One region of the Clostridioides sp. LIBA-2809 genome, then DNA from elsewhere that is predicted to be linked to it. Evidence: riboswitches for the same ligand, from Rfam matches in the RefSeq annotation. Region 1 holds a riboswitch; each other region holds the start of a gene.
What was found. Region 1 has a riboswitch for cyclic di-GMP ahead of ACTG44_RS10405 (SH3 domain-containing protein). Riboswitches for the same ligand answer to the same signal wherever they lie in the genome.
Positions count from the first base shown of each region.

Region 2: it holds a riboswitch for cyclic di-GMP, as region 1 does, so the genes downstream of both, ACTG44_RS18110 (Cys-Gln thioester bond-forming surface protein) here and ACTG44_RS10405 (SH3 domain-containing protein) in region 1, are expected to answer to the same signal.
Region 3: it holds a riboswitch for cyclic di-GMP, as region 1 does, so the genes downstream of both, ACTG44_RS19315 (type II secretion system protein) here and ACTG44_RS10405 (SH3 domain-containing protein) in region 1, are expected to answer to the same signal.

Region 1 is NZ_CP197004.1:2,165,858-2,171,601, forward strand. Features, by position in the region: gene ACTG44_RS10395 (TetR/AcrR family transcriptional regulator) at 1-372, opposite strand, end outside; gene ACTG44_RS10400 (hypothetical protein) at 526-924, opposite strand; gene ACTG44_RS10405 (SH3 domain-containing protein) at 1,275-1,763, opposite strand; cyclic di-GMP riboswitch class I at 1,848-1,941, opposite strand; gene ACTG44_RS10410 (FtsX-like permease family protein) at 2,458-4,788, shown strand; gene ACTG44_RS10415 (ABC transporter ATP-binding protein) at 4,799-5,560, shown strand; gene ACTG44_RS10420 (NTF2-like N-terminal transpeptidase domain-containing protein) at 5,663-5,744, shown strand, end outside.
Region 2 is NZ_CP197004.1:3,836,005-3,841,748, reverse strand. Features, by position in the region: gene ACTG44_RS18130 (DUF4364 family protein) at 1-127, opposite strand, end outside; gene ACTG44_RS18125 (alpha/beta-type small acid-soluble spore protein) at 318-521, opposite strand; gene ACTG44_RS18120 (polysaccharide deacetylase family protein) at 812-1,576, shown strand; gene prdC (proline reductase-associated electron transfer protein PrdC) at 1,965-3,278, shown strand; cyclic di-GMP riboswitch class II at 3,715-3,800, shown strand; gene ACTG44_RS18110 (Cys-Gln thioester bond-forming surface protein) at 3,816-5,744, shown strand, end outside.
Region 3 is NZ_CP197004.1:4,098,987-4,104,730, forward strand. Features, by position in the region: gene ACTG44_RS19300 (PilN domain-containing protein) at 1-739, opposite strand, end outside; gene ACTG44_RS19305 (type II secretion system F family protein) at 754-1,962, opposite strand; gene ACTG44_RS19310 (GspE/PulE family protein) at 1,974-3,650, opposite strand; gene ACTG44_RS19315 (type II secretion system protein) at 3,795-4,280, opposite strand; cyclic di-GMP riboswitch class II at 4,441-4,526, opposite strand; gene ACTG44_RS19320 (ribose-phosphate diphosphokinase) at 5,367-5,744, opposite strand, start outside.

The sequences.
Region 1 (5,744 bases):
CTTTAAAGTTAATTGATTAAGTGCAATTTGCATACTCCAATGAAATTTACCTGATTTGAATATTTTATATTTTGAAATACTTTTTTGTAATAACTCGAATACTGCATCAATTTTTAGGTTATTTGCTACACAATCATCATATAAAATATCAGAAAAGCTTTGTTCATATTGTGCTAAAAACAACTTTATTACTTCATTAAATATTTCATCCTTTGATTTAAAATAGTGATAAAACATGCCAACTTCTCCACCAACACTATCTAAAATCATTCTTATAGAGGTGTTCTCATATCCATACTCTAAAAACAACTTAAGTGCATTATCAATAAGTTCATCTCGTTTACCACCATTTAATATTCGTTTTCGTGCCATTTTTGTATCTCCTTTTAAACAGCATATTATTCCGTTCAAATTATATCATGCTATTAAATAAACATCAATAATTAACAAAACGTTGTTCTTTAAATTACCATCTAATTAATAATAAAATCACATAAAACAACTATATAATTTTCATTGTTGTATTTAATAAAATTTCTTCTTCTTTCTTTTAATAAATATTAATATAACTAAAACTATAACAACAAACATAACTATTATTGACAGTATCAATTTTGATAAAATATTATATCTTCTTATACCTCGACTTTTGTGTCTATTTAGAATTCCATGTCCATAAGTTTTAGTTCTTGTAGTTCTTTTTTTTAATTTCACTCTACTTTTACTAGATTTGCTACGTTTGTGTCTACTTTTAGATTTAATAGTTTTAAACCTAGTATTATTAGATTGATAATTCTCTTGTGTTGAAAAAATGTATACACTAGAATCAGTAATAACGTCTGCCTCAACTTGTAATGGATTTATAATGCTGATTATAAGTAAAAAAGATATAATTACTCCAATCAACTTTTTCTTTTTTTTCATATTTTCCCCCTCATAAAAACTTATATCTAGTTTATTATAATATATATTAAAGTAAAAATTACAAAATTTTTCAAATTTCTTATATGTTTTCTTATCTTTAATATTATTTTTATTCTATAAAGTTTCTCTTTTGTTAAAATTCTTTAAATTAATAGTAAATTATGATACTTAGTACACAAAATACAAATTAAATCTACTTTCAACTAAATTTTCCATTTATAATTAAGATAGCTTAATTAATTTATTCTGTTTAGTATTATAATAATGATTTTTACAAAAGAAAAAGAATCCTATGATTAGGATTCTTTTTCTGAGATTTATTAGTGTATTTAAAGCTTACTAGTATCCAATTATGATAAACTTAAACATTCTTCTATATACTGGTTATATACATATCCACAATATCTTTTTCCACTTTTATCAATATTCACTCTTGCCCATTTCCCAACACTATAACATACTTCAACTTTAAAACCATCAGGAATTGTAGTTATAATTCTAGAGTCTAATGTTCTATCATTTCTAAGTTCTAAACTTAGACCATTTGTTCTTATATTTCCTACATAATTCTTTTTTCTATCTTTTACCATGTTGTTACTATTGTTTTTAACATTGCTTAATTTTTCTAAATATTTATAAAGTAACCATCCTTTGTCATAATTACTTTCAACTTCTGCCCATATTCCATCAACACATTTTAGCTTGACAATTTTACCTTCTGGTATACTTTTCAACTTCATACTATTTATGTCTGGTCTTTCTCTTAAATTTAATTTAATTTTAGTCTTAAAATTGATGCTAGATTCGCCAAAATTTTTTAACATTAATTCAGATATCATCTTAAGCCCTCCTCTTGCCAAATATTAAGTTATTAAAAATATATACTTTCAACAAATACTTTTAACAAAAAGAATCATTATCTTTTTGGCAACTGGCTGACATGACCTTTATTACATAAAGATTTTAGTCCCTATAGCTTTGCGTCATTAGATTTATCTAATATTGCCTATATCTGAATAATAACATAATTTGAACAATTTAAAAATAATATTACCTCAAATTTTATATTAATTAAATATAAATTAAATTTTTAATTAATAATAAGCAAAAAATACCTTTATATTTATTAATTTAATTATTGTTCTTCATAATTCATCTAAAAAATAGTAATTTATCTATGATACTATTACTTTTAACAAATCTTTTTTAATAAATATTAACACATAAAAATAATCAATAATTTTTTATATACTTAATTAATATTAAAAATTATTGATTAGTAAAAAACTAAAAATAAAATATATTAATTATATTCTTTTTTAAAATTCTTACTAATTTCTTTAGGATATATTTTGTATAAACACTTTATCATAAGAAGTTTATATTTTACTTTTTTAATAACTTGACAAAATAGTAATATTATTATATTATCATTATAGACCGACGGTCAGTTTAAATTTTTATATATCTATGACTAATATAAAATAAATCTAAAATATTCAATACAAAATTTTTAAGAAATGAGGATTATTTATGCTTAAGAGAATATTATTAAAAGATTTAACTCGAAACAAAGTGATAACAATTGCTCTATTTATTTTTATTTTGCTTGCATCAATGCTGGTATCTAGTGCAACGAGCATCATTATAGAACTAACTGATTCCATGACTTCTTTGTTTCAAAAATCCCATGCGCCTCATTATGTTCAAATGTATTCTGGGAAATTAAATCAAGAAGAAATTGACAAGTTTTCAGCTAAAACTCCATATGTAAAAAAGCAACAAACTACTGAACTTTTAAATATAAATGGAGCTAATATTTTTTTAGGAAATAAAGGAGAAAATCAGGCTAATAGTGTGCTAGAAAATAGCTTTACAAAACAAAATGATAAATTTGACTTTCTATTAGATATGGACAATCAAATAATGCAAATAAAAGATGGGGAAATAGGAGTTCCTGTATACTATATGAAACAATGCAATTTAAAAATTGGAGATACAATAAAAATTATTAATGGTAGTTTCTTTATGGAATTTACAATAAAAGATTTTATACGTGATGCACAGATGAACCCTTCTCTTGTTACTTCAAAGCGTTTTTTAATCAGTGATAATGATTGGGATACTTTAAAAGCTACTATGGGGGAAAGCGAATATCTAATTGAATTTCTCTTAAATGATATAAATAAAATTAGTGAGTTTGAAACACTATATCAATCAACTAAGCTCCCACAAACAGGTACATCAATAACTTATTCCACTTATAAACTACTAAATGCTTTGTCTGACGGAATTGTAATTGCTATTGTCATCTTAATTAGCATTCTTCTTATTACAATTTCTATTTTATGCTTACGATTTACTTTAATTACAACGATTGAAGAAGACTACAGAGAAATTGGTGTTATGAAAGCCATTGGTATTCAAAATAGTAACATCCAAAAACTATATTTGATAAAATACGTATTAATTTCATCTTTTGCAAGTTTTCTTGGCTATATATTGTCGTTATTCATAGGAGTTTTTTTTACAAAAAATATTTATATTTATATGGGAACAGTAGATAAAGATATCTTTAGTATTCTTATTCCATTTATAAGTTCAGTTCTTGTATTTGTAGCTATTGTATTCTTTTGTAAACTTATACTTAAAAGATTCAAAAAAATATCAGCAGTTAATGCATTAAGAAATAATCATTCTACAAACTCTGTAATACATGGATATAGCTTACAGCTATACAAAACCAAAATGACAAATGCCAATATATTTCTAGGGTTAAATGAAGTAGCAAGAAAATTTACTGTCTATGGATTGCTTTGTTTTGTCTACATGATTTGTATTTTCCTTATGATTGTACCACTTAATTTTCTAAATACTATTCAATCACCTGAATTTATCACTTATATGGGCGCAGGTAAGAGTGATATTCGTATTGATTTATCACAGACAAATCAAACCCAACATCTTTTTAATTCTATATTACAAAAAATTAACGATGACAATGATGTTGAAAAATATGAATCCTTTACAACAAGTTCATATAAAATAAAAAATAAAAATGGCAAAGTAGAAAATATGAAAATAGAAAATGGAAACTTTAAAACTTTCCCACTTACATATGTAAAAGGTTCTGCACCAACAAAAGAAAATGAAATTGCACTATCTGTTATAAATGCAAATGAACTAGAAAAAAGTATTGGAGATAATTTATCCATTTTCTCAAAAGGTAAAGAGTTAACTCTTACTGTTAGTGGCATATATCAAGACATTACATATGGTGGTAAGACTGCAAAAGCTATGCTACCATCTAAAAAAGATAATGTTCTATGGCATGTCCTAAATTTAAATTTAAAACCTGGAGTCAATGTAGCAGATAAATTAGAACAATACAGTATTAGTTATTACCCTGCTAAAGTTACAGATATAAATAATTATATAAGTCAGACATTAAGCTCTATTATCAACCAGTTAAGACTTGTTATAAAATTAGCTGTTGTCGTATCTATTGTAATTTCTTCACTAATTACAGCAATGTTTTTTAAGATGCTCATTACCAAAGATACACCACAAACAGCAACTATGCTTAGTTTAGGATTTTCTACTAGAGATATACGTATTCAATATATTACCAGAGCTTTATTAGTACTTATAATCGGAGTTATTTTAGGAATTATTATGGCAAATACACTTGGACAAAAAATATCTGGTTTACTACTTTCTGGTATCTCAAACCTTCAATTTATAGTAAATCCATTAATTGTATATATACTTTGTCCATCAGCTTTAATTCTCACAGTATTAATTACAATTATAGTAATTAATAGAGCAATCAATAAAATAAAAATTATGTCTATTATAGAGTAAGGGGTATGTTATGAATAATATTGTAGAAGCTAAAAAAATTATTAAAGAGTATACTATTGCTAAAGGAAATACACAGCAAGTTTTAAAAGGAATAGATTTATCAATTCAATATGGAGAATTTATATCTATTATGGGTGCTTCTGGGTCTGGTAAATCAACATTACTGCATAACATAAGCGGAATGGATAAATTAACATCTGGTATAGTCAATTTTTCAGGTGAAATGATTTCTAATATGTCCGAAGAAGCATTATCAAAACTTAGATTAAAAAATATGGGCTTTATATTTCAACAAAGTAATTTACTTAAAAACTTAAATATATTTGACAACATAATTCTCTCAGCTTACTTAAATAAAGAAGAAAGTCGTCAAATAATCAATGAACGAGCGACAAGACTTATGGAAAAAATGAATATTTCGGAAATAAAAAATAAGGATATTACTCAGGTTTCGGGAGGTCAACTTCAAAGGGCTTCCATATGTCGTGCTTTAATTAACAACCCGAAAATTTTATTTGGAGACGAACCTACAGGTGCACTTAACTCCAAGCTAACAAATGAAGTAATGGATATTCTTATAGCTATTAATAAATTAGGAACAACTATTATGCTTGTAACTCATGACGTCAAAGTAGCAGCAAAGACAGAACGAGTATTATTTATGTCTGATGGTATGATTGTTGGTGAAATTAAATTAGGAAAATTTAATAGTAATGATTTAAAAGAGAGAGAAAATAAACTAATAAGTTGGTTATCAGAGTTAGGTTTTTAATTTTATTAAACTATCTTCTTTATATACTTTAAAGCTGATGACTTATTCAATATTTGATGCTAAAATATAATTAATAAAATTTAATTATTAGGTGATTACATTATGAATATTACTAAAGGCATAACTTTACTCTTAACATTATCAATTGTAATATCTGTAGCAGGATGTTCTCTAAAAGAAAGCG
Region 2 (5,744 bases), 1.7 Mb from region 1:
TCATCATTTCAGTCTCTAATACTACTTGAGTTATTTGAGAATTAGTTAAATCCATTTTAATTTTTTCTAAGATATATAAAATTAAAAGTTTATGATACGCTAATTCTTCAGACGAGTTTTCAAACATAAATATCATCCTCCGTCAAACTATTTCTATATATAATATATTAAACTAATTTATACAAAATTAAAAGAACAATTTGTATAGTATTATTAATCTTTAACAAATCATATAAAATTAATTTTATAAATAAATACAGAGAAATAGGGCTGCTAATTAGCAGCCCTGTTGATACCCAGGTGTCAAAATTTACTATCTATTTTCCAGCCATTTGTCTTTCAGCCATTTCAACTAATTTCTTAGTCATGTATCCACCAACATATCCATTTTCTCTAGCTGTTAAGTTACCTTTGTCTATGTTCTCATAGTTAGATAAACCTATTTCGTTAGCTATTTCTAATTTCATTTGGTTTAAAGCAGCTTTTGCTTCTGGCACTACTGTTCTGTTTGAATTTGACATAGTAAATTTCCTCCTCAAATAATTAGTTTATGATGTCTAACAACACTTTTATTTATGTGATGTTAATACTAATTTCTCCAAAATAAAAACAATATATACAGAAAAATAAAGGTAAAAATGTAAAAAATATAAAAAAATTAAATAAATGAGTATTTTAGAGCATTTAACTGGGTCAAGATAGACTTTGTTTTTTTCTTTATTGTCCTATAAATTAAATATTACAGTACTTTTTTGAGCTAAAAAAAAATAAATTTTAAATATAGAAGAAATTATCTAAAAGGGGGAATAGTATGAAAAGAGAAGTTAAAAGAACTAAAGCTTTGATATATAGTGTTTTATTTTTTTCATTATTATTAGTATTAATATTTGCTTTTGTTTGTGGAATAAAGTACATATGTTCTAAATCTGACAACTCAAAAATGCCTATATATAAAGTTGATACAAATGAGAAAAAAATAGCTTTAAGTTTTGACGTGGCATGGGGAACTAATAATATGGATGAAATTCTAAATACTTTAGATAAACATAATATAAAAGCTACTTTTTTTCTAGTTGGTAGTTGGGTTGATGATAATGAAGATATTGTAAAGGCTATAGATGAAAGAGGTCATGAAATTGGAAACCATTCAAATACCCATGCTAATTTGAAAGAAATATCAAAAGAAGATATAACAAAAGAAATAGAAACGACATCGGGAAAGATATTTAATATAACAGGGAAAAAGACCAATCTGTTTAGACCACCTTTTGGAGATGTAAACAACAAAGCTATGGACATTTGTAGTGATTTAGGTTATAAAGTAATTAAGTGGGATGTGGATTCTATAGACTGGAAAGAGCTTGGACCAAACCACGTAATTGAAAAAGTAATAAAAGAATCTCAACCTGGTTCAATAGTTTTATTTCATGCTAATATAAATGATGTAGATAACTACTTGGACACTATAATAAGTAAACTTAAAAAAGATGGATACAATTTAGTAAAGGTATCAGACTTACTATATAAAGATAATTACATAGTTGACTCTAATGGAGTGCAAAAACCTAGGAATTAATAAGTAATAAATGTATATTTTAAGTAAAGTTGTGGTAAATTATATAATATATGTTAGAAAAGTGTCGATAAAAAGACGGTGTCTATTTTTTGACACTTTTTATGCATGTATGCGATATCAATAATTATAGATTAAATTAATTAAAAAAGTGTCTAATAATTGACTTATTTAAAATAAGTTTAAATATTTTAAATAAGTTATGAATGCTGTAAGACAGTATTTTCAAAGGATATAAGTTTGTTTAAAAGTTGGCATAGAAATTGCTTTGTTAATAAGCGATATGTTCTATAGAAATAAACAATATGTTAAGACATTGTAATAGAAAAACAACATTAACATTATTTGAACAGCTTATAAAAAAATTAATATACTTAAGGGGGCGTACTAGTTGAACAAACTATATTCTATTTTATTAAAACAACACGTTGGTGGTCCAGATAAACCAGTAGTAAGTGTTGGAGATGTAGTAAAAAAAGGAACTCTAATCGCAGAACCAGCTGGATTAGGGGCAAATATTTATGCCAGTGTTAGTGGAAAAATAAGTGAAATAAATGACCAAGCTATAGTAATCGAAGCTGATGAAGTACAAGATGATACTTTTGAACCATTAAAAGGAGAAAGTATACTTGACTTAATTAAAGAAGCTGGAGTTGTAGGAATGGGTGGAGCAGGATTCCCTACTCATATAAAATTAAACATAGATTTAAAAGGTGGAACAATATTAGCAAATGCAGCTGAATGTGAACCTTTATTAGCTCACAACATAAAAGAAATAGAAGAAAGACCAGAAATAGTTTATCAAGGTATAAAATACGCTATGGAAGTTACTAATGCTGGAAAAGGTATGCTAGCAATAAAAAGCAAGCATCCAGAAGCAATAGCAGCATTCAAAAAAGTAATAAAGCCAGGAGATAACATAGAAGTTGCAGAACTAGTTGACATGTACCCAATGGGAGAAGAGAGAGCGATAGTAAGAGATGTTCTAGGTAAATTACTTGAGCCAACTCAATTACCTTCAGAAGCTAATGCAGTAGTAATAAATGTAGAGACATTAACTAGAATAGTAGAAGCTGTTGAGCAAAAAAGACCAGTTATATCTAAAAATGTAACTGTAGTTGGACAATTAAACAGTGGAAAAGAATCTATAGTATTTGAAGATGTACCTATCGGAACTACTGTTGGAGAATTAATTGAAAGAGCTGGTGGAATAAAAGGTGAATACGGAGAGATAATCTTAGGAGGACCTTTCACTGGTAAAGCTACTACTTTAGATACTCCAATAACTAAAACTAGTGGTGGTATAATAGTTACTATGCCATTTGTTAATGAAAAGAGAAAAATGGGTCTTTTAGTCTGTGCATGTGGACCTAATGAAGAAAGAATGAGAGACATAGCAGCTAAAATGGGAGTTACTGATATAGTATCAGTTCAAAAATGTAAACAAGCTCAAGAAATTAAAGGTGCATTAAAATGTGAAAATCCAGGACACTGTCCAGGACAAGCTCAAAAATGTATAGAATTTAAGAAAGCTGGAGCAGAAGTTATATTAATAGGAAACTGTACTGACTGTAGTAACACAGTAATGGGTTCTGCACCAAAATTAAAATTAGGTGTATATCATATTACTGACCATGTAATGAGAACAGTTAATCACCCATTAATAAGAAGAATAAAAGGTGACGTAAGATTAAAAATAAAATAATATAATATAAATAATAATATAATATAAAAATATATGAAAAAAACATCCTTAGAAAAGTTTGAAAAATTACTTTAAGGATGTTTTTTGTTGCAATATGACGATAAGATTATGGAATAATATAAATAATATGGAAGAAATAGACAAAAGGTAATGCATAATGTATAATGATGGAAATAGCTATTAAAATTATATTAGACAAAAATAAAGACTCAAATATGTGGCCATATTGACAAGTAAAAATTTAATGAAGTCAATCATCCAACAGGGTAAAGTTTTTGTGTTATATCAAGATACTCTATGGTATCTTTTTTAGTGTGAAAATATATTTTTGTCTTTTATTAATCAAGAATATCTTAAATAATAAGATTATATTTTAGGATATTCATAAAAAGTGCACTTAAAATACTTAAAAATAAGAATTAAAAATTACTAAAAACCTATTTATAGAAACTGTGAAGTATATCTTAAACCTGGGCACTTAAAAGATATATGGAGTTAGTAGTGCAACCTGCTATAAATATAAATAGGAGGAAAATCTTGAAAATAAAAATTAAAAAATCAAGTATAATTAGTTTAGTAATTGCTTTTAGTATAGCATTTACTGCATTTGCACCAATAATATCTTATGCTGACGAAGTAGATGGAAAAGATATAATACTCGATGGAGAGAAACCAACAGTAGGAGAAACACCAGATGGAGAGAAGCCAACAGTAGGAGAGACGCCAGATGGAGACAAACCAACAGTAGAAGAGACACCAGATGGGGATAAACCAACAGTAGGAGAGACGCCAGATGGAGAGAAACCAACAGTAGAAGAGACGCCAGATGGAGAAAAACCAACAGTAGGAGAGACACCAGATGGGGATAAACCAACAGTAGGAGAAACACCAGATGGAGAGAAGCCAACAGTAGGAGAGACACCAGATGGAGAAAAACCAACAGTAGGAGAGACACCAGATGGGGATAAACCATCATTAGAAGAAGTACCAAATGAAATGATACCATCAGAAGAAGAAAAATTAGAAGTGGAAGAAATGAGTTTGAAGAAGAACATTGAAGATATTCTTAATCTTACTGTATCTCAAATAAATAAGATTGTATATAATTTCTGGGAAGACGAAAATGATGTAAAAACAGATGAACAGTCAGAAATTTATGAGGTACTTACTTCACGAGATGGAAATACTAGCTTTTGGTCTAATAATAAAAATTCAAAAGTAAAGAATAGTTGTTTATTAAAAGAAACAGATGGTTCAAATAGACCTTATTTTGATTTAAGATTTGATGATATTACAAAAACTTTAACTTTCGATTATGTAATAGAGGGTCTTATAGGTGCAAGCCATAAGGATGGTAAATATGTAATAGAAGGTGAAGATGGAGAACAAACTGCATTTTGTTACAATAATCATTTAAAATCTCCAAGTAATAAAAATAAGAGTCCATACTTACCAGCAGAAGATTTTAATGGTCAAGAAAATAAAAATGAAGATGCAATTAAATCTATACTATATGCAGGTTCTGAGTTTGATGGATTTGGATATAAGCAACAATTTAATTTAGGTGGAAAAGAATATGAAGGTATGATTCATTTTGCAACTCAAGATGCAATTTGGATTATGCTTGGGCAAATGAATGAACAAGAGAGACTTAAGCTTTATCAAACTCTTATAGATTCTTATGATAGATTGATAGAGAATGCAAATACTGAAGAAGAAAAAGCTAAATATCTGAAAGACAAGGAAGCTCAAATAAATAGAAAAGCTTATTTAGAAGCATTATTAGAAGCTGGTCGTAATGAGTTAAAGCCAAATGATACAGGAAAACCTAGTTTAAGTAGTGGTTTAACTGATATTAAATTTGATAAAATTCAAGATGGAACTTATGAAACAGAATCTATAGCCCTAGTAGGTTATAGTGGTGTGGTTAAGTTGAAATTACCAGATGGAGTAACTGCTTATGATGAAAACGGAAATGTAATAGGTACAGGTGAAGTAGAGATTTCAACACAACAAAAGTTTAAACTTAAGAGCATAGATAAGCCAAATGTAAAAGATAAGGTATCTGCATTATCTTATGATTATATTTTCCCAAAAGCCATTCAATATTTTAAGACAGTTTTTGATTTTGGAGAAAAAGACCACTCATCTGTATTACCAGCTAGTAAGCAAAATTTATTGAGCTATACAATAGAACAAAAAAGTGGTGAAGTAGTTGATTTCAATATAGGTGTACCAACGGATGGAGACCCAGATGTAAATCCACCAATACCACCAAATAATGATAATAATGACTCAAACGGGCATAAACCTAAGCCATCACCACCATCAGATGACACAGTGATAAATCCACCAGTACCACCATCAGATGATACAGTGATAAATCCACCAATACCACCATCAGATGATACAGTGATAAATCCACCAATACCACCATCAGGTGATACAGTGATAAATCCACCAGTA
Region 3 (5,744 bases), 1.9 Mb from region 1:
CTAAGATTAATATAGTGTCTGTAACTTTACCAAAGTTTCTTGATGAATAGTAATTCATAAGACCTTTTGATTCTTCTACTACATTTAATAACTGCATTTCCATGTCTTTTGCAGTTATTCTTATAGGTATGTTATCACTAATAAATAAAGTATCTTTCTTATATATATTTATAATTGTACTATTGTCACTTATATTAGTTACCATTATGTCACTGTAATCTAAATTTTTAAGGATTCTTAAATAAGCTGTTGATAACGTATCTATTCTATCTAATATTAAATCGAACTCATGCATTATCTCTACAATTGCGTTTATTTCTTCCTTTTTTATAGCTCCAATGATAAGATTCAAACTTGACTCCTCACCAGTTGAGCTATCTGATGTTTCACTAGATACTTCATATGAAAACACATATTCATCTGATTCCAAAGCCATCATCTCATCCATTTCTAGCTTCATAAATCCATCTAAATCCTTTTTATCCATCTTAGGGAGTTTTTGGGGTTTTAGAATTACATCTCTTGTATTTAAACAAAAAACTACGTGTCTTGATTTTAACTTCACATTTTCTAATGCGTATCTCAATAGAGCATACTTTTCCTTAGAAAAATCTTGTGCAATATCCTCTATTGAAAACGCATTAAAATTTTTTATATAAAACTTATCTTTATCATGTTTATATCTGCCCTCAACTATGGAAATAGAATCGCCATAATATGATACATAAACCTTGTTCATTTGTCCTTTCCCTCCTACATAGCATCATATATACTAAGCATTGGCATAAATATTGATACAACCAGTACCGCAACTATAATACCAACTGCAATTATTAAAACAGGTTCTATCATTGATGCCATCCTATTTAAATAAATTTCGGATTCATACTCATAGAATTCGGCCATCTGTCTACTTATATTCTCTAACTCCCCTGTCTGCTCCCCTATAGCTATCATCTGTACTAGTACAGAATCAAAATATGTATATCTTTCTAAGTTCTCTGCTAAGCCCTCACCTCTTGTTATTCCATCTTTGGCTGATGCCAAAATCTTTTCTGCCATGGTATTATTTACACTATCTATAATATAATCAAGCCCCTGAACTAAAGGGTATCCTGTTGATACAAATAGATACAATGCTCTTGAAAACCGTGTAGCCACCATACAGTTTATTCCTTTTCCTAAAATAGGAATCTTATTTATGACTCTATCTTTATGTGCTCTACCAATGGGTGTTTTTAGATACTTCTTAAATTGGTAAATAGACAATATAATAGCTAGAAGTACTATTATCCAAAAATTCTTCATAAACACACCAAACCCCATAACAATTCTTGTTATAAGTGGCAGAGATGCTCCTACTGTTGTAATTGAATTCACCATCTTAGGCACCATAAATGCTGTAAATATAAAAATCATTACAAAGGAAGAAATCAAAACTATTAATGGATATGTTGCCGCATTTCTAAGCTTTTGCTTAACCCTGTGTTCACTATCATAAAATGAAGCCATACTTTTTAGTACTTCATCTAATTTACCTGTAGCCTCACCTGTAGCTATCATAGCTCCAAGTAATTTTGGAAACTTTGATTTTGGTGAAAGCATTGAATCTGCAATAGTAGAACCTATTTTTATTTCTGCTACTATACGATTAATCTCTTCTCTCAAGGTAACATTAGTTGACCTTCTAGCTAATGTTTCTAGACCTGAGATACTATTTATACCAGAAGATACTATAATAGCAAACTGTCTACAAAAGTGGCTTATCTGGTCAGCTCCTAAGTCTTTTTTTCTCTTTCTACTAAAGACACTTATGTTTTTACTTTTACTTTCTTTAATTTCAAGAACTCTAAGATTTCTTTTTCTAAGGAGACTTCTAGCTTCATTAAAATCATTGGCTTCAATTACATCAGTTTGTTTTTTTCCATCCTCTTTTATTACTGTATACTTAAAACTTTTCATAATATCATCCTTTAATCAGTCATCAAAATTATTCTAATCATTTCTTCTACTGTTGTCTTTCCATTTAAAACCTTTTTAACTATATCCTCTTTCAGACTAATCATGCCTTGTTTTCTAGCCACCTTTAAAATTTCTCTTTGATTGGCAGATGAATCTATTAACTCTTTTATTTCTGGTGTAATTTCAAGCATCTCAAATATACCTAGACGCCCCTTATATCCTGTATTATTGCATCTTTCACATCCTTCTCCTTTATAAATAGTTACTGATTCATTTACATCAATACCAAGAGCCTTTTTTTCTCCAATGTCTGCTTCATATGAAACCCTACAATGCTCACATATTTTTCTTGTAAGTCTTTGAGATATTACCCCTAAAACGGATGAAGTTATCAGAAAACTTTCTACATCCATATCTAAAAGACGTGAAATTGCTCCAACTGCTGTATTTGCATGTAATGTACTTAAAACTAAATGTCCTGTAAGAGAAGCTCTAATTGCTATTTCTGCAGTTTCAGTATCTCTTATCTCCCCAACCATTATTATATCTGGGTCTTGACGCATAAAAGCTCTAAGCCCACTGGCAAAGGTAAGACCTGCTTTTTCATTTATCTGAGATTGATTTACACCAGGTAATTCATACTCTATAGGGTCTTCTATTGTTAAGAGGTTTCTATTTTCTGTATTTAATTGATTTAACATTGAATATAGTGTAGTTGTCTTTCCACTTCCAGTAGGGCCAACTACCAATATAAGTCCATAAGGAGTGTTTATCAACTCGTCATATATCTTAGAGCCATGTTCATCTATTCCTAGTACTTCTTTACTAACCATAAAATTACTCTTATCAAGAACCCTCATGGCTATCTTTTCATCCCTATTAGTTGGCATTGTAGAAACCCTAAAATCTATAGGTTTGTTATCTACTTTTAAATAGATTCTGCCATCTTGCGGTATTCTCTTTTCAGATATATTTATATCTGACATTATCTTGATACGACTTACTACTGCTTTGTATGGTGCTGAGTTCATCCTCATATATTCCCTTAACATTCCATCTATCCTAAATCTAACACGCATGTAATTTTCGCTTTGTTCTATATGTATATCACTTGCTTCCATTCTAACAGCATTTTCTAGTATGTTGTTTACTAATCTTACTATTGGAGCTGCATTTACATCTTCTTCAAGTATTACTGTTTCTCTTACTCCACCAGTTCTATTCTTGTTGTACTCAGTCATAGCTTTATTTATTTCTGAATGTGCATAAGCATGACCTATTGCTTTGTTTATATCTTCTGCACTCGATATAAATATCTCTACATCTTTACCTGACATACGTCTTACATCTTGAACTGCTTCTCTATCTTGTGGGTCTGACATGGCTAGACATATCTTGTTTCCATCTATTTTGAATGGAAATACAGCATATCTTTTGCATATATTTTCTGGAACCATTTTTGTAGCTAATGTGTCTATTTCTGTTCCTTCTAAAAATACACTTTCTATATCCAAAAGTTCTTTTAATACACTTATTAATAAGTTACTATCTATAAGACCTTCTTGTACTAGAAATTCTCCTAGTCTTTTTCCACTGTTTTTTTGCTCTGATAATGCCCATTTAAGCTGGTCTTCTGTTATGTATCCTTTTTCAACCAGTTTGTCTCCTATTCTAACTTTTTTAGCCACAGATTTCACTCCTTTACTATCTCAATTATATCATCATTTGTGATTGGACATTAAATAAAATAGTATAAAAGACAGGAAGATTTTCTTCCTGTCTTTTTTATTATATTTATCATTAAGTTTACATATAATTAAATATTGAAGATACTACTCAGCACTAGTTTCTAAATTATCTATAAGAATTATATATATTTTACCATTAAAAGCATCATCTAACTCATGCTCTTTAGCTACATCTACATTTGTATAAACCTTATCTTTTCCTATGTCAGATACTAGTTTATCTGCTTGTTCTTTTGTTATTGTTACGCCATCTATCAATAATGCTAATTTTTTACTATCACTAACTTTAACTAAACCATAAGTTCCACCAATATCAGAATTTTCTATATCAGATTCCAAGTATGATTTTAAGTGTGTTTTTATATCTGTAGGTAATGTGTTAGTATCTGCATAATAAGATAATGCTGCACTCTTAACTGAACTATAATCAGACTCAACACTTGCTACCTTAGCCTTATTTATATTACTAAATAAAGCTGGAACTGCTACTACTGCTAATATACCTATAATTGCAATTACTACCAATAATTCCACTAAAGTGAAACCTTTTTTATTCTTTCTTAACTTCATTTTTATTCCCCCTCAAATTTTTTAATTAATACTTACTTATAATATATCTGGTTAAAAATCTAAGTAAAATTATTTACACGTACTAACCAGATTTATTTCTAGCATATAACCATTTTAAAACAAAAAATGCTATGAAAATAAAAGTATCCATAAATAAATACAATTCCATAGCCGGTTGCACCACTAACTCCATATGTTCTAAGGTGCCCAAATCACAGAACATATATCAACGTTTCTATTTTTATTAAATTCAGGGTAATGCATAATTATATATACATATCCACTTATATTATATAATAGTTACCAAATTTTATCAACTAAGTTTATATTATTTATATATACCAATAATTTACATATTGAAACACAGTTCATACAAATAATTATACTATACAAAAAAAGAAACATCTCCCTACAATTATCATATATCGTAAGGAGATATTTATAAATTATCATTTAGTTTTATCATTGTCATTTCCATCCTTTGCTAATATTTATTTGAAAGCTAGAAGCTATTACAATATAGTATTTTATTAAAATCATCTATTATAAACATTCTATCTCTTTTAATTATGATTCAGCCACAATCACTATATAAATGAAACTCTTCATTTACAGATATGCTCATTGTGCAAAATTACTTTCTTTACAGTAACTTTATATAATCCAGAACCCTCTCACAAACATCAAAGATATAGAATAGATACTATTTTCAATTCTTATAAATAAACTTTCAATAGACTTTTATATTCCTTCTAGATTGTGGCTGAATCATTTAAGTATTAGGGGTTCATCTTCTGACCTTCCCATTGGAAACACCTCTTTCTTTGTTTATATTTACATAATACTACATAATCTGAAATTTTTCAATACTTTTTCCAAATATTTTTTATATTCATAATATTCATTATTTATGCACTTTTTCATATTTCTTTTTACGTATCTATTATAAATTCTAAAACATAATCTTTTTCTAAAATCGCATATACTCTTATAATAAATAAAAGACAGCTCTATAAATTTAAGTATCAAAAAAGAGTTGCTCAAAAGTTTTATATCCTTTTAAGCAACTCTTATAAGTCCAATAAATTAGAATAATTTACTTACTGATTCGTTAGAGAATATCATTCTTATAGCATCTCCAAATAAAGGAGCTACAGTTTTTATCTTTATTTTATCTATTCTTTTTTCTTCAGGAAGTTGTATAGTATCAAGAACTATTAACTCACTTATCTCTGAATTAGAAATTCTCTCAATAGCTGGTCCTGATAATACACCATGAGTACAACAAGCATAAACATCTTTTGCACCAAACTCTTTAAGTGCATTTGCCGCATTAACTATTGTTCCAGCTGTATCTATCATATCATCTAATAGTATAACATTTTTACCTTTAACATCACCTATTAAGTTCATAACTTCACATACATTAGCTTTTGGTCTTCTCTTATCTATTATAGCTATTGG